One region of the Paenibacillus sp. FSL R5-0519 genome, then DNA from elsewhere that is predicted to be linked to it. Evidence: riboswitches for the same ligand, from Rfam matches in the RefSeq annotation. Region 1 holds a riboswitch; each other region holds the start of a gene.

What was found. A riboswitch is a leader RNA that binds a small molecule or an ion and turns the genes downstream of it on or off. The one in region 1 is predicted to bind thiamine pyrophosphate.
Region 2: another riboswitch for thiamine pyrophosphate. It lies ahead of MKY73_RS25055 (ECF transporter S component); the one in region 1 lies ahead of MKY73_RS12455 (thiamine phosphate synthase).
Region 3: another riboswitch for thiamine pyrophosphate. It lies ahead of thiC (phosphomethylpyrimidine synthase ThiC); the one in region 1 lies ahead of MKY73_RS12455 (thiamine phosphate synthase).
Region 4: another riboswitch for thiamine pyrophosphate. It lies ahead of MKY73_RS27345 (ABC transporter substrate-binding protein); the one in region 1 lies ahead of MKY73_RS12455 (thiamine phosphate synthase).

Annotation. Positions count from the first base shown of each region.
Region 1 is NZ_CP150234.1:2,697,253-2,702,585, reverse strand. It holds gene thiO (glycine oxidase ThiO) at 1-1,167, opposite strand, end outside; gene MKY73_RS12455 (thiamine phosphate synthase) at 1,182-1,877, opposite strand; TPP riboswitch at 2,071-2,180, opposite strand; gene MKY73_RS12450 (ABC-F family ATP-binding cassette domain-containing protein) at 2,256-3,806, opposite strand; gene MKY73_RS12445 (hypothetical protein) at 3,944-4,927, opposite strand; gene MKY73_RS12440 (hypothetical protein) at 4,914-5,333, opposite strand, start outside.
Region 2 is NZ_CP150234.1:5,574,965-5,580,297, reverse strand. It holds gene MKY73_RS25070 (radical SAM/SPASM domain-containing protein) at 1-85, shown strand, start outside; gene MKY73_RS25065 (pectate lyase) at 436-1,104, shown strand; gene MKY73_RS25060 (copper amine oxidase N-terminal domain-containing protein) at 1,290-2,243, opposite strand; TPP riboswitch at 2,410-2,520, shown strand; gene MKY73_RS25055 (ECF transporter S component) at 2,749-3,342, shown strand; gene MKY73_RS25050 (ABC transporter ATP-binding protein) at 3,343-4,920, shown strand; gene MKY73_RS25045 (energy-coupling factor transporter transmembrane component T) at 4,895-5,333, shown strand, end outside.
Region 3 is NZ_CP150234.1:5,867,361-5,872,693, forward strand. It holds gene MKY73_RS26320 (hypothetical protein) at 55-744, shown strand; gene thiC (phosphomethylpyrimidine synthase ThiC) at 1,273-3,057, opposite strand; TPP riboswitch at 3,474-3,587, opposite strand; gene MKY73_RS26330 (IclR family transcriptional regulator) at 3,736-4,479, opposite strand; gene MKY73_RS26335 (alpha/beta fold hydrolase) at 4,839-5,333, shown strand, end outside.
Region 4 is NZ_CP150234.1:6,099,989-6,105,321, reverse strand. It holds gene MKY73_RS27360 (ABC transporter ATP-binding protein) at 4-912, opposite strand; gene MKY73_RS27355 (ABC transporter permease) at 952-1,710, opposite strand; gene MKY73_RS27350 (thiamine-binding protein) at 1,710-2,000, opposite strand; gene MKY73_RS27345 (ABC transporter substrate-binding protein) at 2,265-3,305, opposite strand; TPP riboswitch at 3,525-3,637, opposite strand; gene MKY73_RS27340 (phospholipase D family protein) at 3,882-5,282, shown strand.

The DNA.
Region 1 (5,333 bases):
TTTGCCAGCGATTAACTCCGCGATAAGCCTGCCTGTTATCGCACTTAGCAAAATACCATTACGGTAATGCCCAAAGGCAGCGAACAGTCCAGGTATACTCTTGCATGCACCTATATAAGGCAGCCCATCTGGCGTTGCCGGTCTTACACCTGCCCACGCTCGCTTAAATTGCGCTTCTTTCATCCCGGGTACCCAGTGGGTAGCCGCTGTTAGCAGCTTCTGAACACCCTGTACAGAAACATTCAAATCCGTTCTGCCCGGCAGACTGGTTGCCCCGAGCCAAACTTCGCCATTGGCTTTGGGAACAATATAGACATCCTCTGCATAAACCGTTCTGTCAGGTCTGTACCCTGCATGTTCATCTGAGAACTGAACAGCAGCTATTTCTCCTTTTACCGACCACACAGGTAAGCTCAGATTCACATGTCTCATCAATGCTTCACTCTGTAATCCAGCCGCTATAACGACATGTTTGCACGTTATCTCACCGATCGATGTGGTGATCCCCTGCACGCCGTGTTCGTTTGCTTGTACATTTATATCCTGTATGTCCTCCATAAACCGCGCGCCCATGGCTTGAGCAGATTCCGCATATGCCCTAGTTAGATGGACAGGAAGGATTTCACTCTCGTATGGTCTGTAGTAGGCTCCGTATGTATCTCTGTTAAGCCACGTTGCCTCCTGTTGCACAACCGAACGATCCCACCACACCTCATCAACAGACAAACCGGAATTTCGATTGTTCTTATAGCGGCTTAATTCACTGTATGATCGAAAAGGGGTCAAGAATCCATGGCGTTGCAGGCCGACCTCTACCCCACTGAGGGTATCCATTATCCCTTGTTGCTCAATAAGTAACTGTCTACTCTGCCTGGCAAGCTTAGCCATCAAAGGATGAGCAAAATCCTCACTATCTGGCGCCAGCATTCCAGCCGCTGCGCAAGAAGTGCCTCCCGCAATCGCGGAACGCTCCAGCAACAAAACACCCTGTCCACGGGAAGCAAGCTCATACGCAATGGCACAACCAACGACACCTCCGCCTACAATAATCGTTTCTACATGAATCTTATCCGGATTATCAGGTACACTTTTGCTTCTTGATTCCGTTTCAGAGTTCAGTTGATGACTGAAATGATTCCTGTTCTGACCCGTTACGATCTCATTCATCCTCTTATCTCCTTTCACCGGCTTAGACTTCCTGTAGCAACGATAGCCTGCCTTAGTGATGCAGCTGCCCGATCCGGGGAATCGCTCGACCATACATTTGAGATCACGGCGACTCCCTGTGCCCCAGCAGAGCGAATCGCGTCGATGTTTCCCGGCTCTATGCCTCCGATCGCGATGACAGGAATGGAGACACCTCTGCATACTTCATCAAGAGCATATAATCCTCTTGGTTCTAGATCTGGCTTGCTGTTGGTCGCGAAGACATGCCCAAAGAAAAGGTAATCAGCTCCCTGTTCTTCAGCGATTTTTGCCTCATCGATGGAATGAACAGATACACCCAGACGATATCGCTGCATTTTGCTTATGACAGCAGGGTTGTATTTACGTATCGCATCTTGCCCCCAATGAACACCGCCATAGAGATCATTCTCTGAGGGCAGTTCTGAACCATTGATAACGATGCGACAAGATGGAATACCAACATTACGCATACTTTCAGCCCAACCGATCTTGTCTTGCCATGTAAGTTGTTTCTCTCGTATGTGAATATAGTCCACCCATGGCCAAACATCCTTGGCTGCTTTTACAAAAGATGCTCGATCTCCTGCACCCGTAGATACAACATGCAATTCAAATGATTCGTGAACATGCTCATGAAAAATTGCGGTACCCTCCCTCTCCTTCCAGGCGTGAATGCTATGAAAACACAAAAAAAGCCACTCCCGTAGGGGAGTGGCTGCGTATGAATTATAGGATCAGATCACTGACTGATGCATACAGTTCATTTCGTGCAGTACAGCTAAAGACCTATAGCCATAACGTTATACACGCAACTGCATGTTTCAATTCGCTAAGCAGACGGTTGAAATCTTTTCGAGTTGCCGTTTGCTCACGTCATTCACTGAAACGCGCTCGCCACTTCCCTACGCTGGTATGATCCAGATCAGGTGCAAAGGGTCCGGAATCGCATTCTTCCATCTCAGCCGCATCGTGCGGCCCCCCTAGTGTTCATATGAAGTTGTAGCCTATGTTACCATAGACGGATTTTTTTGTCACCGTCATTTCTGTTAAACATGGTCTCAAATCATCTAGTTTTTCTCAGACCATTCTTCGACATTCCATGTTTTGGTGACCCAACCCTCGTAAAAATCAGGTTCATGAGATACCAGTAACACCGTTCCCTTAAAATCTTGCAAGGCACGCTGTAACTCCGCTTTGGCTGTGACATCCAAATGGTTTGTCGGCTCATCGAATAAAATCCAGTTGCTTTCGCGCATCAGGAGTTTGCATAAACGAACCTTGGCTTGTTCTCCACCACTCAGCATGTTGAGCGGACGAGTAATGTGCTCATTCTTTAATCCGCAGCGAGCGAGATGACCCCGGACCTCATTCTGAGTCAAATGTGAAAACTCATTCCAGACATCCTCGATCGGCGTGATATTTCCAGCACGAACCTCCTGCTCAAAATAGGCCGTTTCGAGATAATCTCCCAAAAAGGTCTTTCCACTCAGTGGAGATATTTTCCCGAGGATGGTTTTCAGCAGTGTCGATTTACCCACACCATTACAGCCTACAATGGCAATTTTCTCACCACGTTCAATCGTCATCGTCATTTTGGGCAGCAAAGGATACGTATATCCAATTTCAAAATCAATACCCTCAAAGACCGTTTTGCTACTCGCGCGGGCATCCTTGAATTTGAACGTTGGTTTAGCCGCTTCATCCGGGCGATCAATACGTTCAATCTTGTCCAGCTGTTTCTCGCGGCTCTTCGCACGACCTGAAGTTGAAGCCCGCGCCTTGTTACGCTGAATGAAATCTTCCTGTTTCTTGATGTACTCTTGCTGCTTCTCGTACGCATCAATATGCTGAGCTTTATTCATATCAGCCATCTCCAGGAACTTGTTATAGTTCGCTGCATATCTCGTTAATTTGGCAAATTCCAAATGATAAATGACATTTACGACTTCATTCATGAATTCCGTGTCATGGGAGATTAGGAGAAATGCATGCGGGTAGTCCTTCAGGTAACGTGACAGCCATTCAATATGCTCAACATCCAGATAGTTGGTTGGCTCATCCAGTAACAGAGCTGTAGGTTTTTCGAGCAGAAGCTTGGCAAGCAGCACCTTGGTGCGCTGTCCACCACTTAGAGCTGCGACATCTCGATCAAGACCAATTGCAGACAAACCAAGACCATTGGCCATCTCTTCAACTTTTACGTCAATCAGATAAAAATCGCCCTGTTCCAGTTGTTCCTGAATATCGCCCATCTCTTCCAGCAACTGCTCCAGCTTATCTGGATCTGCATCTGCCATCTGGTCCGTAATATTCATCATTTGTTTTTCCAATTCAAGCAACGGAAGGAAAGCATCCTTAAGCACATCACGAATCGTTTTGCCTGGCGTAAGCTTGGTGTGCTGATCCAGATATCCATAACGGACCTTAGGTGTCCATTCCACTTTTCCACTGTCTTTAAGCAATTTACCGGTAAGGATGTTCATTAATGTGGATTTACCAACACCATTGGCACCAACAAGTCCTACACGCTCTCCGGCGAGTAAACGAAACGATACATTTTTAAATAACGTGCGATCTCCAAAATTGTGACTCACGTTCTCTACTGACAATAAACTCATAAGATGAGGTTGCTCCTATCTATTAGACATTACTTTTATTATGGTTCCGAACCCCTATTCTAGCACAGGTCTCGTCTTTTCTGAAAGTAATGTAAACAGTTCAGGAACTCCTTCCAAGATTTTGTCATGTTCGCAAGCTAACGATTAGAGCAGTTATATTCGAAATAGCCTTGTGCAGCTGCTTGTCTTCCGTCTGTGAACACCTCTTCGGCACGGTAACCATTACCACATGTGGAGGGATAGTAGTACTTGATACCCGTTAAAGGATCTACTCCACCTACGATGGCCGTTTTCTTCACAAGTCTGCCTCCACCAATCGCATAATTGTTGATCTTCTGGTCACCAACACCTATACCTTGGATAAAGGCCATAATCCCTGTATCGTTGATGGAGTTGTACCAATCTTCCTGTGCTATCAGGGGCATCGTAAATGTATAGGATACACCGTTCTTTCTGGCAAACTCATTATGGCGGTTAATCACATCAGCAAGATCATCCTGCACAGAAGTTACAACCCGGCTTCGTCGAACTTGTTCAAATACGCTGCTATCTTGAAGTAAAGGAATCTGTGTGGTTGAAACCAGTTCTTTTTGAAAGCCCTCCACCCATCTCCCTGCGCTTGCGTCGTAGGCATAGACATAGTCGTCCAATGTAAAGTTAATACTGTTACCGTATGAATCTGAATATGTATAAGGTTTCTTGGGACTCCATACTTGCCTGAAAGAATCTTCCCGGTTACCTGTCAACTCTGTTTCTGTGGACAACATATAATAGCCATCGTAATCCAGGATAACCACGGCAGGAATGTAATTAAACATGTTTCGAATAGCTGCGGCATCATCCTGAATCCCCATATTCAAAGCCATCGTCTGAGTAAACGTCAACAAGGCAAGCTCCTTATCCGCTTTAACAAACTTGGTTGAATCATAACCTGCTTCATCACTTTGTTTCTCATTTTGATGCATAACTGCACCTGCATCCATCACTGCGGTTTGAAGTGCAGATCTGTATCGATGTCCAAGAAAGTTAGCCTCTTCGGCATCTTGGGTATGGAGTGAGATGATCCAGAAGAGCGGGAAGAAGATCAGCACGAATACTATGGATAGCTCAGTAATCTTCATTGAGGACCATACCTCCGTAGGTTACAAATACCGTTGAGGCCTGAGCCGTACCACTAAGCCATTCACGAATGAGCATGGAAGGTGTACGGTTTGTATTTTGGAGCGTCACGGTAAAAAAATCTCCTGTTGTCAACGTGTATCTTCGGCCAGGATCATCAGCCGGAGTCACACTTGAGGAAGGGAATAGCCTCTCTCGAATCTGAGCTGCGTAATATCCATCTTGTACAACCTCGTACGTCCCGGTAAAACTGTTAATGTCCATCGGGTCCGTATAATGAGGTACATATTTCTTATGTAAATGTTCCATCGACAACTCATACAAATTGCCCGTCTGTGCCAGTTGCTCCTCAAACTCAGCCAACATTCGAGGGGAAATATATCCTTTCGTTCGGACAGCATCGACAAA
Region 2 (5,333 bases), 2.9 Mb from region 1:
CAATCTGGTATATGGCTTTTCCAAACGGGAAGCTGTGGAAGAGTTGTGTCGAAAGTGCGGTTATCGTCAGAGGTTTGGAGCCTGACATCTTATATCAGCAAGCTGGAAGCCATTCAAGATCACACATTTGAAAGACAAATGTAGTGATCTTTCTTGTTTACTGGGGATTAAAGTCAGAGGTACTTACGTTACATATGAGCATACCAGAGGTTGATATCAGCATATTGTTCAAAGTTCCTGACTTGCAAAAAATGCCGATATAACAGGCATTATGCGATGTCAGGATATATCTGATCTAATGATTATTCTAGTTACCTTCCTTATTTGGTAAGATTAGGTTGTGAGTTGGGCAGAGGTGCACCTCTGGCGAACTTTCAGTACAAGCCCAGGCTTGTACACGATCCAATAACGAGAGAATAAGGGAGGAATAAAGTAATGAAAAAAATGTTGACGTTGTTGTTGTCGGCTGGTTTGGTTGCTTCCATATTTGGTGCGGTTCCGGCTGCTGCTGCGCCTACAGTTGTTAATTCAACGATTATTGTTCCAGCGGGAACAACTTATGACGGTCAAGGCAAAACATTTGTAGCCAATCCTTCCACATTGGGTGATGGGTCTCAAGCAGAGAATCAGAAACCGGTATTTCGTCTGGAGGCAGGGGCTACGCTCAAAAATGTAAATATCGGATACCCTGCTGCCGATGGTGTTCACTGTTATGGTAACTGTAATATATCAAATGTAGTCTGGGAGGATGTGGGTGAGGATGCACTCACATTGAAGTCGGCCGGAACGGTCAACATTACCGGCGGTGCGGCGTATAAGGCCTATGATAAAGTATTCCAGATCAATGCAGCCGGAACGATTAACATCAAAAATTTCCGTGCAGATGATATCGGCAAGCTGGTACGTCAAAATGGTGGAACGACCTTCGCAGTTAACATGACGCTGGATAACTCCAATATTTCCAATGTGAAAGATGCTATTATGCGTACAGATAGCAGTGTATCTCAAGGGAAAATTACGAATACGCGCTATTCCAAAGTGCCAACTCTGTTCAAGGGATTTGCTTCAGGTAAAACCAGTCAATCCGGCAATGTCCAATATTAAACAGAGGATGAATCACTGGAGTTGATAAACGTGTAAGCTCCACTTGTGATTGGAAGGAAGTTGGAATATAACGTAAAAAAAGAGCGTCCCAAGGTCATTGCCACACTGACCTTTAGAGACGCTCTTTGTAATGCTAATGTCATAGTATTGTTTTGTTGAGCCATATGTCATATTGGAGGCTCAAATTATTTTTCTCCCGGAACTTCAACGATGACTTTGCCTTTTTCGGGAACATCAGAACCGGTATCAATGGAGCCCGATTTGTTCATGATCTCGTAGGAGGTTTCTTCAAGCATGCGAGAGTATTTAAATGATACGAGTGTTTGACCTGCTACGGAAGGACGAGTTCCTGCTTCAGCGACGGCTTTGGTTTTAATAAAGAACAGGTCACCGACGGTTCCGGCATTATTGCTGATGTTGGCCTGCCATTGCAGCAGGGCACTTCCATTTTTGTGGATATAATAACTGACCAGATCGTTGTCCTCGATAACGAAGAAACGATCCTTTTTGCCTTGTTCAAAAATGTATTTAATGGATGAATCCACCGGACCCAGAGGGGTGCGAATATCAAGGCGGGCTTGTCCCAGTTCAGAGAAGCGTGGCAGATGAAGTGCGGCTTCACGCGCCACAGTCAGATCGGAACTGTTATATTCTTTTACAAGAGTAGCATCGGTAGTGTAAATGTAAGCTTCCTTGGCCTTCTGGTTCCACTGCACCTTGGCACCAAAAGCTTCACCGATGGCACGGAGCGGAAGCATCGCTTTGCCATTCACGAGAATCGGCGCTGAAGACAATGTCGCACTTTGGGCATTTTTCTTCATTGTTTTGCTGTTTGGTGTAAGGATATACTTATCACTGCCTGTGCTAATGCTGATCTCTTTGGTTTTGTTATTGTAGCCAAACGTATAGTTGCCGAGGAATTGAAGCTCAGTCAATGCCACGTACGTAACCCCCTGCCGTATGACAACATCATATTGAGCTTTAACATTGTTAATATAGGCTGTCGGATTAGGTTTAGTTGCAGCGGCTTCCGCCACAGTGGATGAGAGTAAGGCAGGTGCCGTGCCTGCGGTGAGTATCGAAGCGGCAAGAATCATTTTCCATGTTTTAACCTGCCAAACAGAGTTGTACTTTTTCATTATTATCCATCTCCCTTCTAGCATTTAAGACGCATTACATAACCTAAATGTTGCATATTATGGAAAGAAAATTTTCAGATATCTCCCTTCCCATTACCCCATACGAAGCATGATGACTTTCTGGGGATTGTCACAAATACCCATCTGATGTACATTAGAAGCAATGAAATAAGTGAACCGGGAGCTCAATGAAGTTGGGCTGAGAGAGTGGCCTTGTGCCGCTGACCGTACATCTGATCTGGGTAATGCCAGCGTAGAGAACATGGATTTGCAGTATGTAAGGGTGAAGTGTAGGAATGAACGTGGATGAACAACAGACCTTTTTGAACTGTGGTGGTGTATCTGCCAGGGCGGAGAGGAATGGTTGATATTCCGTATTTTTGACATCCACCCAATACATCATTGTGAGGATTGTATACTGCGTGTTAGGCCTGCCCGGAACCGGGGAGGCTTTTTCGTTTATTTTTACAACCCCCACAGGGAACAAAGGAAGGACGTAGAGAACATGGCAACAACAACAGGCAACAAACGATTGAAATTAACGGATATTCTGGTAACCATCGTAATCGCAGTGGTGTTTGGGGTGATTTACAAGATATGGGGGCCTACGTATGACTTGATGAAACCATTCGGCGTTCATGCGGAGCAGATGATCTACGGCATGTGGTTTATGGCGGGCACGTTTGCTTTTGTTATCATTCGTAAACCAGGCGTGGCTATCTTGGCCGAGGTTGCGGCTTCAACGGTAAGTGCTTTTCTGGGCAGTGAATGGGGCATGTCCACACTTGTGTATGGTCTGTTGCAAGGGTTGGGAGCCGAGATCTTCTTCGCCGCATTCCTGTATCGTAAAACCAATCTGTTTGTCACTTGTCTTGCAGCAATTGGAGCCGCAGCGGCCTCGCTTGTGCTGGATTATCAGTATGGCTATATCGATTCACTCTCGGCCTGGAATTATACGTTATTCATTGGATTCCGCTTCATCGGAAGCATCCTGATTGCAGGCGTGTTCGCATATTATCTCGCCAAAGCATTGGAATTGACCGGTGTAACACGCTCCCTCAGACCGGTATCCAAACAGGATTATGAGGCGCTGGATTAGATGAACGGAGAGGGGAATCCGCAAGCGGTAAGTGTGACGAATCTAAGAAGCAAGTTCCCGGGAGAGAAAGCCTTGGTATTTCAAGGCTTGTCTCTTTCTGTGCGTCAAGGCGAGAAAGTGCTATTGCTCGGCCCAAGTGGCTCCGGTAAATCGACGTTATTGCAAATATTGAGTGGTCTGATACCACGTTCGGTTGAGATCCCGATGAAATGTGATGATATTCTGGTTCCCGCCAAAGCAGGAGTGATCTTCCAAGATCCGGATACCCAATTCTGTATGTCCTATACGGATGAAGAGATCGCATTTGTTCTGGAGAATCGGAATATTCCGCGTGAAAAGATGCCGGCGCTGATTGAATACTATCTGCAACAAGTGGGGTTATGCTTGGAACAGAATCGTGTATTGATCCAGTCCATGTCTCAGGGGATGAAGCAACGTCTTGCGATTGCTTCGATGCTTGCCATGGACCCGGAGGTATTGTTTTTGGATGAGCCCACTGCACTGCTGGATGATGAGGGTACTTCCCAAGTGTGGGACACCGTTAGACGGATTGCCAGTGACAAAACGATCATCATCGTTGAACACAAAATAAACGAGATTGTAGATATGGTCAACCGCATCATTGTGTTATCAACTGAAGGGAAGATTGTGGCGGATGGGCCAGCACAGCAGGTATTTACGGATGAACGGGGCAAGTTGCAGGCTTATGGAATCTGGTATCCAGGCGTGTGGGAAGAGCATGAGCAGGAGAGGGCAACGAAGGAAGAAAAGGAAAATATGACTGGTGACTATCTAGTCAGTGAAAATCAGGGCTTTCGGAGCCTGGAAGGACGGCAATCGTTTGGCTTATCCGATGCAACGGGGAGATTACCCCTAGCTCACGTCTCATCCTTATCGTCTGTATCGTCGTCACATCGGCCTGTACTGGACTTGCAGCAGTTCACCGGATGGCGTGGAAAAACACCTTTCATTCAGGTGGAACAGGCCAAGGTATGGCACGGAGATTGGATTGGTATTGTCGGAGCCAATGGAGCTGGCAAGAGTTCATTGTTGTTATCTCTGATGAATATTCTGAAAACAACAGGTCATTATGAGGTGCACGGTCAGCCTTCTGGCAAAACGGAACAGCTTGCAGATCAGATTGCGTTTGTCTTTCAGAACCCGGAGTTTCAATTTGTAACCAACACCGTGGCGGAAGAAGTGGAATTCTCATTGCTGGGGGGCAGGCTTACAACGGAAGAAAGACATGCCAGGACGGATCATATGCTGAATCAATTTGGACTAATCGACTTGTCCGAGCGCCACCCCTATCAATTATCAATGGGACAGAAACGACGTTTGAGTGTGGCCTCTGCATTGGTCAGAGAGCAGCGAATTCTGTTGCTGGATGAACCCACATTCGGACAGGATGCCCGCAATACATTCGCCATGTTGGCACAACTGGAGCAACTGCGGCGTGAAGGAACAGCTATCGTTATGGTTACCCATGATCGTGAAATTGTAAAAAGATATTGCACCCGAATCTGGACGGTAGATGAAGGGAGGTTGTCTGATGCAGCTGTCGTTTCCTCATCGTGAAACCTGGCTTCATGCCGTCAATCCTGGATTGAAGATGATTATTCTGACGATAATGTTTGTCATCGTTATCCTTATTCACAATCTGAATGTGATGGCCAACGTTGCGATAGCGATGATGCTGTTGCTGGGCTGGACAGGGCACCCGTGGTACAGATTGATCCTGTACGCATCACCGTTCATCCTGGTGTTTATCTCCACATCTACAGGCATGATGATGTTTGGTAAGGGGGAGACCACATGGTATAAGTGGGGATTGATACACATTACGGAAGAGAGCTTTTATCGCGGATTACATCTGGGATTTCGCTCGCTGAGCATGGCAGCCGCTGGGTTACTCTTTGGTCTTACGACCAAGCCGATACGGCTGTTTTATTCCCTGATGCAGCAGTGGAAGCTTCCTGCAAAATATGCCT
Region 3 (5,333 bases), 3.2 Mb from region 1:
TAAATATCTACGATTACCATCACATTATACGAACTGTAAAAGGGGATTTAGCACATGATCACCATCGGTTGTTTTCACGCTCACTATTCCAATATCGCCTTAATTGAAGAGACGCTTGCTGCTTATGAAGTTGAATTGGTCCATTACGTCGATCCAGGCCTGGATTGTCTTAAACATGACGCTGACTTTTCCGATGTCGTCATTCAGAAGAAGGTAGCCCAGACGCTCCAATGGATCGCCGAGTGTCATGCCGATGCCATTCTGGTCACGTGTAGCCTGTTTGCGACAGTACTGGAGCAGGAAGCCATACAGGTCCCTGTGCCTGTGATCGGCATAGATGATCCGCTATTGCAGGAGATGCGGCGAGTAAAGGGAGATTACATCATAGCATTCACCAACCCAGCAACCATTGAAGGAACGATGGCACGGGTGAATCAGGCGTTACAGCACGAGGATGAGAATGGGCAGCCACATGTTGCCAAGGCATCTCAGACGGAAGCGGTATGCATCCCTAGGACATTTGAGTTGATTATGCGTGGAGATCGGCAAGGGTATTTCGAAGCGGTACGTGAAGGATTACAGCAGATTGCTGAGCAGTATCCGGGTACAATGGTAGTGGCAGCCCAACTGTCCATGGCTCCCGCAGCCGCACAGGTTACTGCAGACACAGGCATTGCGATTCATAGTCCGCTGGCATTGCTTGCGGCGTATTTGGAGATGAATTTGGGAGTGACTCGACAGTAGTAGGGAATTTGGAGTGAGACATACAATCAATAAAAACATTTAAAAAATCGAATGCTAGGCTCCTTTTGCAAAATAAAAATGCTCTCGAAGAAGAGCATTTCAAATGGTATAATCACTATGTACAGCCAATTTGTGGTGGGAAATAGGCTTACCTCCAGTGGGAGGTGATCCTATGAACTTCTCTTTTAACGACGTAATCGTGTTCGCGATGTTAATTATTGCGCTCCTGACATACATCGATCGAAAAAAGAAGTGACCCGCCACAGGTTGACGGCCTGACGGGTCACTTCATCTGAACTTGCTGCACTCGGAGGAATACCCACCGCAAATGCTGTGCAGGAGTAGCCATTGGCCTGGCTACTCTTATTTGTGTTTACTTACATTCATTTTATTAAACATCTGTCAGACAATCAACCATAATACTGATAAAAAGTATCAGGAAGCTGATCAATACGACGAAGAAGATATGATAGCAGTATGCTCACCTTCAAATGATGTCAGACTTCCCAGCTTGCGCTGTACCCGCGCTTAGGAACGTGTCCGATACTCTTCTGCCTTTTCCTGCATACCCGCTGCTACAGCCTCATTCTCGGACAATCCTTTATCCGCCGCAAAAGCACGAATGTCTTGCGTAATGCGCATGCTACAGAACTTCGGCCCGCACATCGAGCAGAAATGAGCTTCTTTGGCCCCTTCTGCCGGCAGCGTTTCATCATGGTAGGACAGTGCCCGTTCCGGGTCGAGTGACAGGTTAAACTGATCCCGCCAGCGGAACTCGAAGCGTGCCTTGGACAGCGCATCATCCCGGCGCTGGGCGCGTGGATGGCCTTTCGCCAGATCCGCGGCATGGGCTGCGATCTTGTAGGCAATAACCCCTTCGCGTACATCATCCTTGTTGGGAAGCCCCAAATGTTCTTTTGGCGTAACGTAACAGAGCATGGACGTACCGAACCAGCCGATCATGGCCGCACCAATAGCGGACGTAATATGATCGTATCCCGGGGCAATGTCGGTCGTCAGTGGCCCCAGTGTGTAGAATGGTGCCTCTTGGCATATCTCCATCTGAAGATCCACATTCTCCTTGATCTTATGCATCGGTACATGACCCGGGCCTTCAATCATCACCTGCACATCATGCTTCCACGCGATCTGCGTTAATTCCCCAAGTGTAGCAAGCTCCGCCATCTGAGCTTCGTCATTGGCATCGTAGATGCTTCCTGGGCGCAGTCCATCCCCGAGAGAGAACGCCACATCATACCTTTTCATAATTTCGCAGATTTCTTCAAAATGGGTGTACAAAAAATTCTCCTGATGATGCGCCAGGCACCATGCTGCCATAATGGACCCGCCCCGGGACACAATGCCTGTCATCCGCTTGGCGGTCATCGGAATGTAACGCAGCAGCACCCCTGCATGAATCGTAAAGTAATCCACGCCCTGCTCTGCCTGCTCAATGAGCGTGTCACGGTACAACTCCCAGGTCAGCGCCTCAGCCTCTCCATTCACCTTCTCCAGCGCCTGATACAGCGGCACCGTACCAATCGGCACTGGGGAGTTACGAATGATCCATTCCCGGGTGGTATGAATGTTTTTGCCTGTGGACAGATCCATCATCGTATCTGATCCCCATCGTACCGCCCAGGTCATCTTCTCGACTTCTTCCTCGATGGAGGAAGATACAGCGGAATTGCCGATATTGGCATTGATCTTCACGTGAAAATGACGACCAATCAACATCGGCTCACTCTCCGGGTGGTTGATGTTGGAGGGAAGAATAGCCCGTCCACTCGCCAACTCCTGCCGCACGAATTCAGGTTCCACGCCTTCACGGATAGCGGCATACTCCATCTCTGGTGTAATCATGCCCTGCCGTGCATAATGCATCTGCGTGACACAACGCCCAGCCTGAGCACGCAGTGGTTGTCCCCGAAATCCAGGGTATTCCTCTGCCCCGGCTCTCCGCCCTCCAGGCTTTAATCCGTTATCCTCGGGTTGAACGGCTCTGCCCTCATATGCTTCAACATCACCGCGTTCCATAATCCAATGATTTCGGAGCGCAGGTAATCCCTTCCGAATATCCATCTGGAATTCGGGATCGGTCATGGGGCCGCTCGTATCGTAGACACGCAGCGGTTCGTTATGCTCCACCCCTTGGGGAGTATTCGTGTCATGAAGGGCTATCTCACGCTCCGGTACAGCTATGTCCGGCCGTGAGCCCTGAATGTAGACTTTGCGGCTGCCCGGAAAGGGCTGAACCCGTCCGGCCGCTCCTGTTTCCTTTTCCACCTGCTGACCGTTATGTTCCTGTTCCATCGCTTGCTGTCCCGTTTGATTTCCTGTACTCATGTTCGCTCGTCTCCTCCTTAGTGTTCGTTCGCTGGTTTGGTTGGTAGCATCATTGGCTTGCTTACGTACCTATCCCAAATCATGCAGAGCGCAGAGAAGAAAGAGCGATCCTACAGCAGACCAGCGGAGACATTTTCATGTACAGTTCACAACAGACCCGAAGTTAGCACATATCATGGATCTACGCCAAGTACTCTCTTCATCCAAGCCCACTTTCGCAGGTTATTGAAAAAGCAGTCCATGGAGTCTGTGATATATCGCCCGTTCACTGTAATAAAAAAAGCCGGTCCCCGAAGGAACCGACTTGAATGTCCATCACCAATAATGCTCCTGTGTGCAGCTCCTTATCGGAGACCTTCAAGAGTCACATGTGGTGGTTGTGGTCATATCGCCGATTACTTCCCTACGCTGGTATGATCCAGATCAGGTGCAAAGGGTCCGGAATCTCATGCGATTCCGTCTCAGTCCGGACAATTCGGACTCCCCCAGTAACGTTAACAAGTTGCGGCTTACATAAGCCGCCATTCATATTCAATGAAGCTGGCCCCACTGGGCCGTCCATTACAGAGTAGCGCAACCGGAACATAAAAACAACCTTTATATTCCAGATCACCAGCTCAATTGGAGAAAAACCTTACCTCAACATCAGGATAACATAAGCCCCATCTGCGTAGCAGCATCCTTCAACACAGGTGCGTATTCATGCAATGTCTCCTGTGAGAGTCGACTAACAGGCCCTGAGACCGAGAGGGCAGCTGCAATATTGCCTCGGCGATCCATAATCGGTACAGATACCGCAGCAGCTCCCGGCTCACGCTCCTCATAACTCGTCGCATATCCGTTATCCCGGATATCTCCCATTTGCGCCAAATACACCGCCGGATCAATAAACACCGGCCACTCCGGCCCGTTCATCAGTTCCTCACGATCCTCGTCCGTGGCAAACGCCATCAAGACTTTGCTGGATGCGCCAACAGACAGCGGGAGTCTAACACCGACGGGAGCGACCCGGCGAATCGCCTGATCACTTTGCACAGCCTGAATCCGAATCCGCTCACTGCCATCACGCAGGTACAGACTCACGGTCTCCCCCAATCGATCTCTCAGTCGCTCCATCGCAGGCAGCAGCAGAATAGCGGGATCATCACTGCGGGACATATGAGCCGACAGCTCCCAGATTCGGATGCCTAGTCGGTACTTCTCTGTTGCTGCATCGCGGATTACGAACCCACGATCCTCCAGCGTAGCCATCAAACGGTGTACTGTACTTTTGTGCAAGCCGATCTGGCTGGCAATCTCGGTGAGTCCCAGATCACTGCGTGTGGTAAAACATAATAATATATCCAGCGCCCGTTCCACAGCCCGGACGGTTAACTTGCGATCTTCCATGGCATAATGCCCTCCTCATGTTTCATCACATGAAACTTGGTTACATAAATTATATGAGAAACGGTCTCATCTGTAAACCAAAAAGAGTCAAAATTGAAATAGGCCAGCGTGTAAAATTTTCCTTTTTATAAGACTTAATCCCCTGTAATTTACACACTAAGGTAATGTTACCCATATATCTTAAGAACTATATAACAATTGCGTAACAAATGCCCTCAATCAATTGACTTTGACTATATTGGAACATACGATAAAGATATATTACATTAAGATATCGCTCTGAAGCAGGCTCTGAAATAAACGAAATTCTCTTTTCATGTCGTTGTTATCTTCAACTGAACTTCAAAGGAGGGGCATTCATGTATCCAACATCCCAGAGCGAAGCCCCGCTGCAAACAAAAGTGTCCGATCTGCCCTCTTCCCTATCACCGAGGCTGATTCGGTTCAAACATATTATCGTAGCGCTGCTGCTCTCCGTTGTATTTTTTCTATTGTTTTGTTTTATTGCACTGCATGGTTACATCGCATGGGTATTATCCAACCCGACTGTAGCGCCTGTCTTCTCCAATCCGATGCAGGCCAAGAACATGAAGTACGAAGACATCACGTTCCCGGCAGCAGATGGCAGCCGGACAATGCAAGGATGGTATATCCCTGCTGACAATGCCGCAAGCAAAACGATTATTTTCAGTCACGGCTATGGTGCCAATCGTGAAGAAACATGGGTACCCATGTATGACCTGGCACACTATGCCCATCAACTTGGGTTCAACGTCGTCATGTTCGATTATGGCTTCGCCTCACAGGTGAACAAAGCTGTAGCCACAGGTGGCAAGGCTGAGTCACAGCAATTG
Region 4 (5,333 bases), 3.2 Mb from region 1:
CTATTAGGATAGGCGGGCTTTCTGCTGTTCTTCTCTCATCCACTGTGCAATCTGCCGTTTACGTTCAAGAAATGCCGATTCCTCCGTAATTTCTTCTCGTCTGGGGCGATCAAAAGGAACGTACACCTCGTGCAACACCGTTGCAGGCCGGTTGGATAATACATAGACTCGATCCGCAAGCAGCAATGCCTCTTCGATATTATGAGTGATGAACAGCACCGAACGACGGTTCTGTTCCCAGATATCGAGCAGCCAGCGCTGCATGTCGCTACGTGTGAGTGCATCCAGCGCGCTGAAGGGTTCGTCCAGCAGCATCAACTCCTGCGGACTAAGCAGGGCGCGCAGGAATGCAGCGCGTTGCTGCATACCGCCCGACAGCATATGCGGGTATGCCTGCTCGAATCCGGCAAGACCCACGCTGCTTAACCATTTTCGAGCCTCCGCAAGTGCTTCGGCCCGGGGTGGAGCATCCATAGCTACTTCACCAGCTAGCAGTACATTGTCTTCAATGGTACGCCAAGGGAAAAGGGCAGGCTGTTGTGGCATATAACTGATCTTGCCTCGCTGCCCAGTAACATTATGACCGTTCATGAGCACTTGCCCTTCCTGTGGCTTCAGCAGACCACCGATGATATGGAACAGGGTGCTTTTGCCACAGCCGGACGGCCCAACGATAGCGACAAACTCACCTTGCTTCACAGTCAGGGACAGGCCGTTCAACACTGGTAGCCTGCTCCGTCGTTCACGGAATGATGCATGAACATCCACGACGTCCAGTGCAGGTGGAACCGAAGCAGCAGTCGTATATGTCGGTAGCCCAGAATTAGTCGAGTGAATTTTTTCACCGTGCTTTGGTTCCAATGTGCGTGCTCCCCGTTCAGGCTGGACGTGTTCGTCCTGTTGCTGATTCATATGCTCATCACTTCCTAATATATAGACTTACATGCTTTGTTATCGCTTCTGTGGCCGCCAGCGTACGAACAGCTTCTCCAGCAGCGCGATGAGCAGGAAGAGCAGCAAGCTGAGCGCAACAATAATCATGATTGCCACGAATAAGCGATCTGTGCGATAAGCTGATTTTTGCAGCATCATATAATAACCAATGCCCTTGTCTGCACCAATCCATTCGGCAATGATGGCGCCCATCACGCTATAGGTAGCGGCGATTTTGATACCGGAGAATACTGATGGTAGTGCATGGGGAAGCTCTAGCTTCCAGAAGATATGACGACGTTTGGCACCAGCCATGCGCATATAGTTCATCATGGCCGCGTCAGTACGGGTCAAGCCGTCCATGGCCGCCACCGCAACGGGGAAAAAGCAGACTAATATGATGGTAATCAGCTTGGGCAACAGCCCGAATCCAAACCAGATTAACAGGAGCGGTGCGAGCGCGATGGTCGGGATATTTTGACTAAGAATAAGTAAAGGATACAGGGCTGACTTGAGAAAAGGGACCAAATGCAGCACCATCGCAATCAGCAATCCGACCGCTGTGCCAGCTGCGAATCCGATCAGGGTTAACTGAATGGTTGCGGAGGCATGCATGCCAAGTCGCTCGGCCTGGGATGCTGCTTCGCGGGCGATATCGGACGGTGCGGGTAGCATCCATTTCTCGATATGGAACAGGGAAACGGCTCCCTGCCATATCGCTATAAAGAGAATAACCGCCACGAAGGGCGGCCATACACTTTTGAAATAGGCATTCATTAGCGGTACTTCTCCGTCAGGGTATCCATGCTGAAACCAGTAGGGCTATGGGCGATTTTGATCTGGGAGATGATGCTTGGGCTGCCAGCCTCCACAAGTACCTCGTGCATCTTACGGACAACCTCCAGCAGTTCCTCCAATTCCCCCTCCATCGTGGTGTCGAGCGCGTTCACCTGATATTTCAGGCCAGATTGCTGAATAACTTCAATGGCGCGATCTACGTATGGATATGAGTTCTCGCCATTTGGCGTTTTTGGAATAACCTGAATGCTAAGTAGTGTGCTTGCCATGAGAGATCACTTTTCCTTTCGGGTTGGGTTATATAAGCTGAACCTAGGGAATTTACACTTTACCACTTCGATTGCAGTACCCTCTTCCGATCGCTGTTATCCCCAGATTTCTTGAATCCATTTTCAATGGGGAAATCCGGGGATAGCGTATGCTTCCGATGAAGCTTTCTTTCAGAAAGCTTTTAGGCGAACACTCCGTTTCTTCAGATGGGTTCTGCATTCTTCGTTCTTGTGCACATAAAGGTCAACTTAACAGCTAGATTATTATTGGGGTAGAAACTCGTTCGTATATGCTTTGCTCACATCGATCTGTTCATCCAGCAGTTTTTTGCTAAACATCCAGTCCGTGTAGTTCTGCCACACTTCCTGTTTCTGTTCTCCCCAGCGCGGGGCGTCATCCGTGTACTTCGGACTCAGCCATTTCTGGCTTGCCAGTACCAATTCCTTGTCCAGATCCGGGACGGCTTTGACCAGGATGTTCGCTGCTTCTTCGGGATGATCAATCGCGTATTGATACCCTTCGGAAGTGGCTTTCAGGAATGCTTTCACCAGCTCAGGGTCGTTCTGAATCGTCTGCTCGTTCGTTACGAGGACAGGCGTGTAGTAATCCAGTGCATCGGAATAATCCTTCACATATAACATGTCGATCGGTTCCCCGCGCAGTTCAGCTTCAATCCCCGTCCAGGCATAGAAAATCCACGCAAAATCAATGTCCCTTTTTACTGCGGTGAAAAAGTCGGCGTCACCCATGTTAATGTTTTTTACTTTGGATACATCCGCACCTTCGCCCTCCATAATGGATTGCATCACGGCTTCTTCCACAGGGGAACCCCACCCGCCATAGGTTTTGCCTTCAAAATCTTTCGGCGACTTGATATTCCGATCCGCAGGAGCAGCGAACCCGGATGTATTATGCTGAATCACTGCTGCGATGGAGACGAGTGGAACACCCTGTGTGCGGGCTTGGGTTACACTCTCCTGATAACTTACGCCAAAAGGCACTTCATTGGATGCAACCATCGTATCTGCGCCGCCGGCACCTGGCTGAACAATCTCCACGTTCAAGCCTTCGGCCTTATAAAAACCTTGGTCTACGGCCGCATACAAGCCGGTATGATTCGTGTTTGGTGTCCAGTCGAGCACCACTTTAATATCCTTCAGGGCTGCGTTGTCGCCCTCATTGCTGCTCTCCGTATTCGTGCTGCCGTTCTGTTCAGCCGGGGCAGCTTCTTTACCGCCACATGCGGCCACAGTCACCAGTAGTACACATAAGAGCAATAGTCCCATTGTTTTACGCCATTTCATCTGTGATTCTCTCCTTCGGTATGTCCGGCCAGTGGCACGGGTACTCCTTGGCTTCATATCCAAGCTTCTTGCATAAATCGACAGATTTATACCAGCTATGATCCGGATAACGTCACTTTTTTTAGCTCTCTGGCTATATAAAAGAACATTAAAAAAGCGCCCCGTAATCCGGGACGCGTGCAGGCGTTAGAGAGGTGGCGTTCAGCCATAGGGCTGTGCCATTTCGATATACTCCGATTCCTACGCTGGCATGATCCAGATCAGGTCTAAGGGTTAGTATCTTGGTGGGATACACTCTCAGCCGGCCAATTCCGACTCCCCTGGGAAACTATGAAGTTACGGGCATTACTAGGTGTAATTATAGGCCAGAGGCCCAGTTGTGTCCAGTCAAGAACTGGATGGGAACGGATTTCGGGTCATCGTCTACTTGCTTCTAAGCCGCTTCGGTGATTAGTTTTTGATCGTTTGGCCTTGAGCCGAGCAGCTTGATTCATTTAAACAACATAATTTAGAGACAAAAGGAGATAGTACTGCTATACCAATAATTACTTTTACATAAAAATGGGGGAGTACTGAATGATCCTTAAAACCATAATCGCAATGATTCTGTGTTATAGTGCCTACGTTTTTTTCACAGCCTACCTTTTATTTTTGGTTCCGTCTCCATCTGCTATTGAAAATACGGATATACAAAAATCGTTAACAGAAGGAAGTACAACAGATCGTGTAATGCTCCTGGAGGACGGCTTTCAATCGGGTCAGGTGAGAATCCAGACCATTCGAGAGGCAAAAACAAGCATCGACCTGGCCTATTACTCCATTCAAAAAGGAAAAACATCTCAGCTTTTTTTTGCTGCTTTATTCGATGCGGCTGATCGGGGGGTTCAAGTTCGAATCATTTTAGACGGGATTTTTCACAGCATGCGCGGAGAATTGCGTGATATTCCAGATGCCATTGCAGCTCATCCCAATGTGGAATTAAGATATTATGAACCACTCCACCTATTTATGCCATGGACATGGCATAATCGTCTGCATGACAAGATCCTTCTTGTAGACAACACATATGGCATCATTGGCGGCCAAAATATTGGTGATAAATACATGGCATTGCAACCCCCAAAAGACTATGTTTTTGATCGCGATGTCCTTGTTTACAATGCAAACGATAATACGAACAGCACGGTTGTTGAAATGAAACAATATCTAGATCAGTTATGGAACCATCCATTCACCAAACCAGAAAAACATGCAAAACGTCAGCATCATGCAAAAGGGTTAAAAGAGCTGGCTCAACTGGCCGAGTTATATAAAGAAGCACAGGCTCAGAGCGATCCTTTTGTGAAAGTGTTGCCTAAGGAGTGGGTTCGAGGAGCGCTTCATTCCGACCACGTTGCTTTCATTCACAATCCAATCAAAAGACTGTATAAAGACCCGATCATGTGGAGAGCATTTGTTCATTTCGCCAATCAAGCAAACTCGAAAGTATACTTTCAGACGCCATATGCCATTCCCACTAAGAAAATGGAGAAAGCAGTACATCTGTCGATGAATCCAAAAGCAGAATGGATCATGCTAACCAATTCAATCCAGCAGACCCCTAACCCTTTGGCTTTCGCGGGATACTTAAGCTCTAAGGAAATGTTGCTTGATACCAGTCTGGCCATTTATGAATACCAAGGCCCTTATTCCATACACGGCAAATCATTTGTCATGGATGATTACCTCAGCATGGTTGGTTCGTATAATCTTGATCCCAGATCTGCCTTCCTCAATACCGAATCCGCTGTGGTCATTTCCGGTTCTGCATTCGCCAACCAACTAACAGAGGCTATGGATATCAAACGTGCGCATAGTACACTTGCGGTTAAAGGTGAACATCCAGCAGAATCTACGAATCAGAAAGGCTCTGTTTTCAAACGAATAGCAATCACAGCGTTATCCAAACTGTCTTTTCTCTGGAAATTTATGTTGTAGTAAAAAACAGGGTAAACAGAGAGGATGAGAGAATTGCCAACGAGCAAGAAG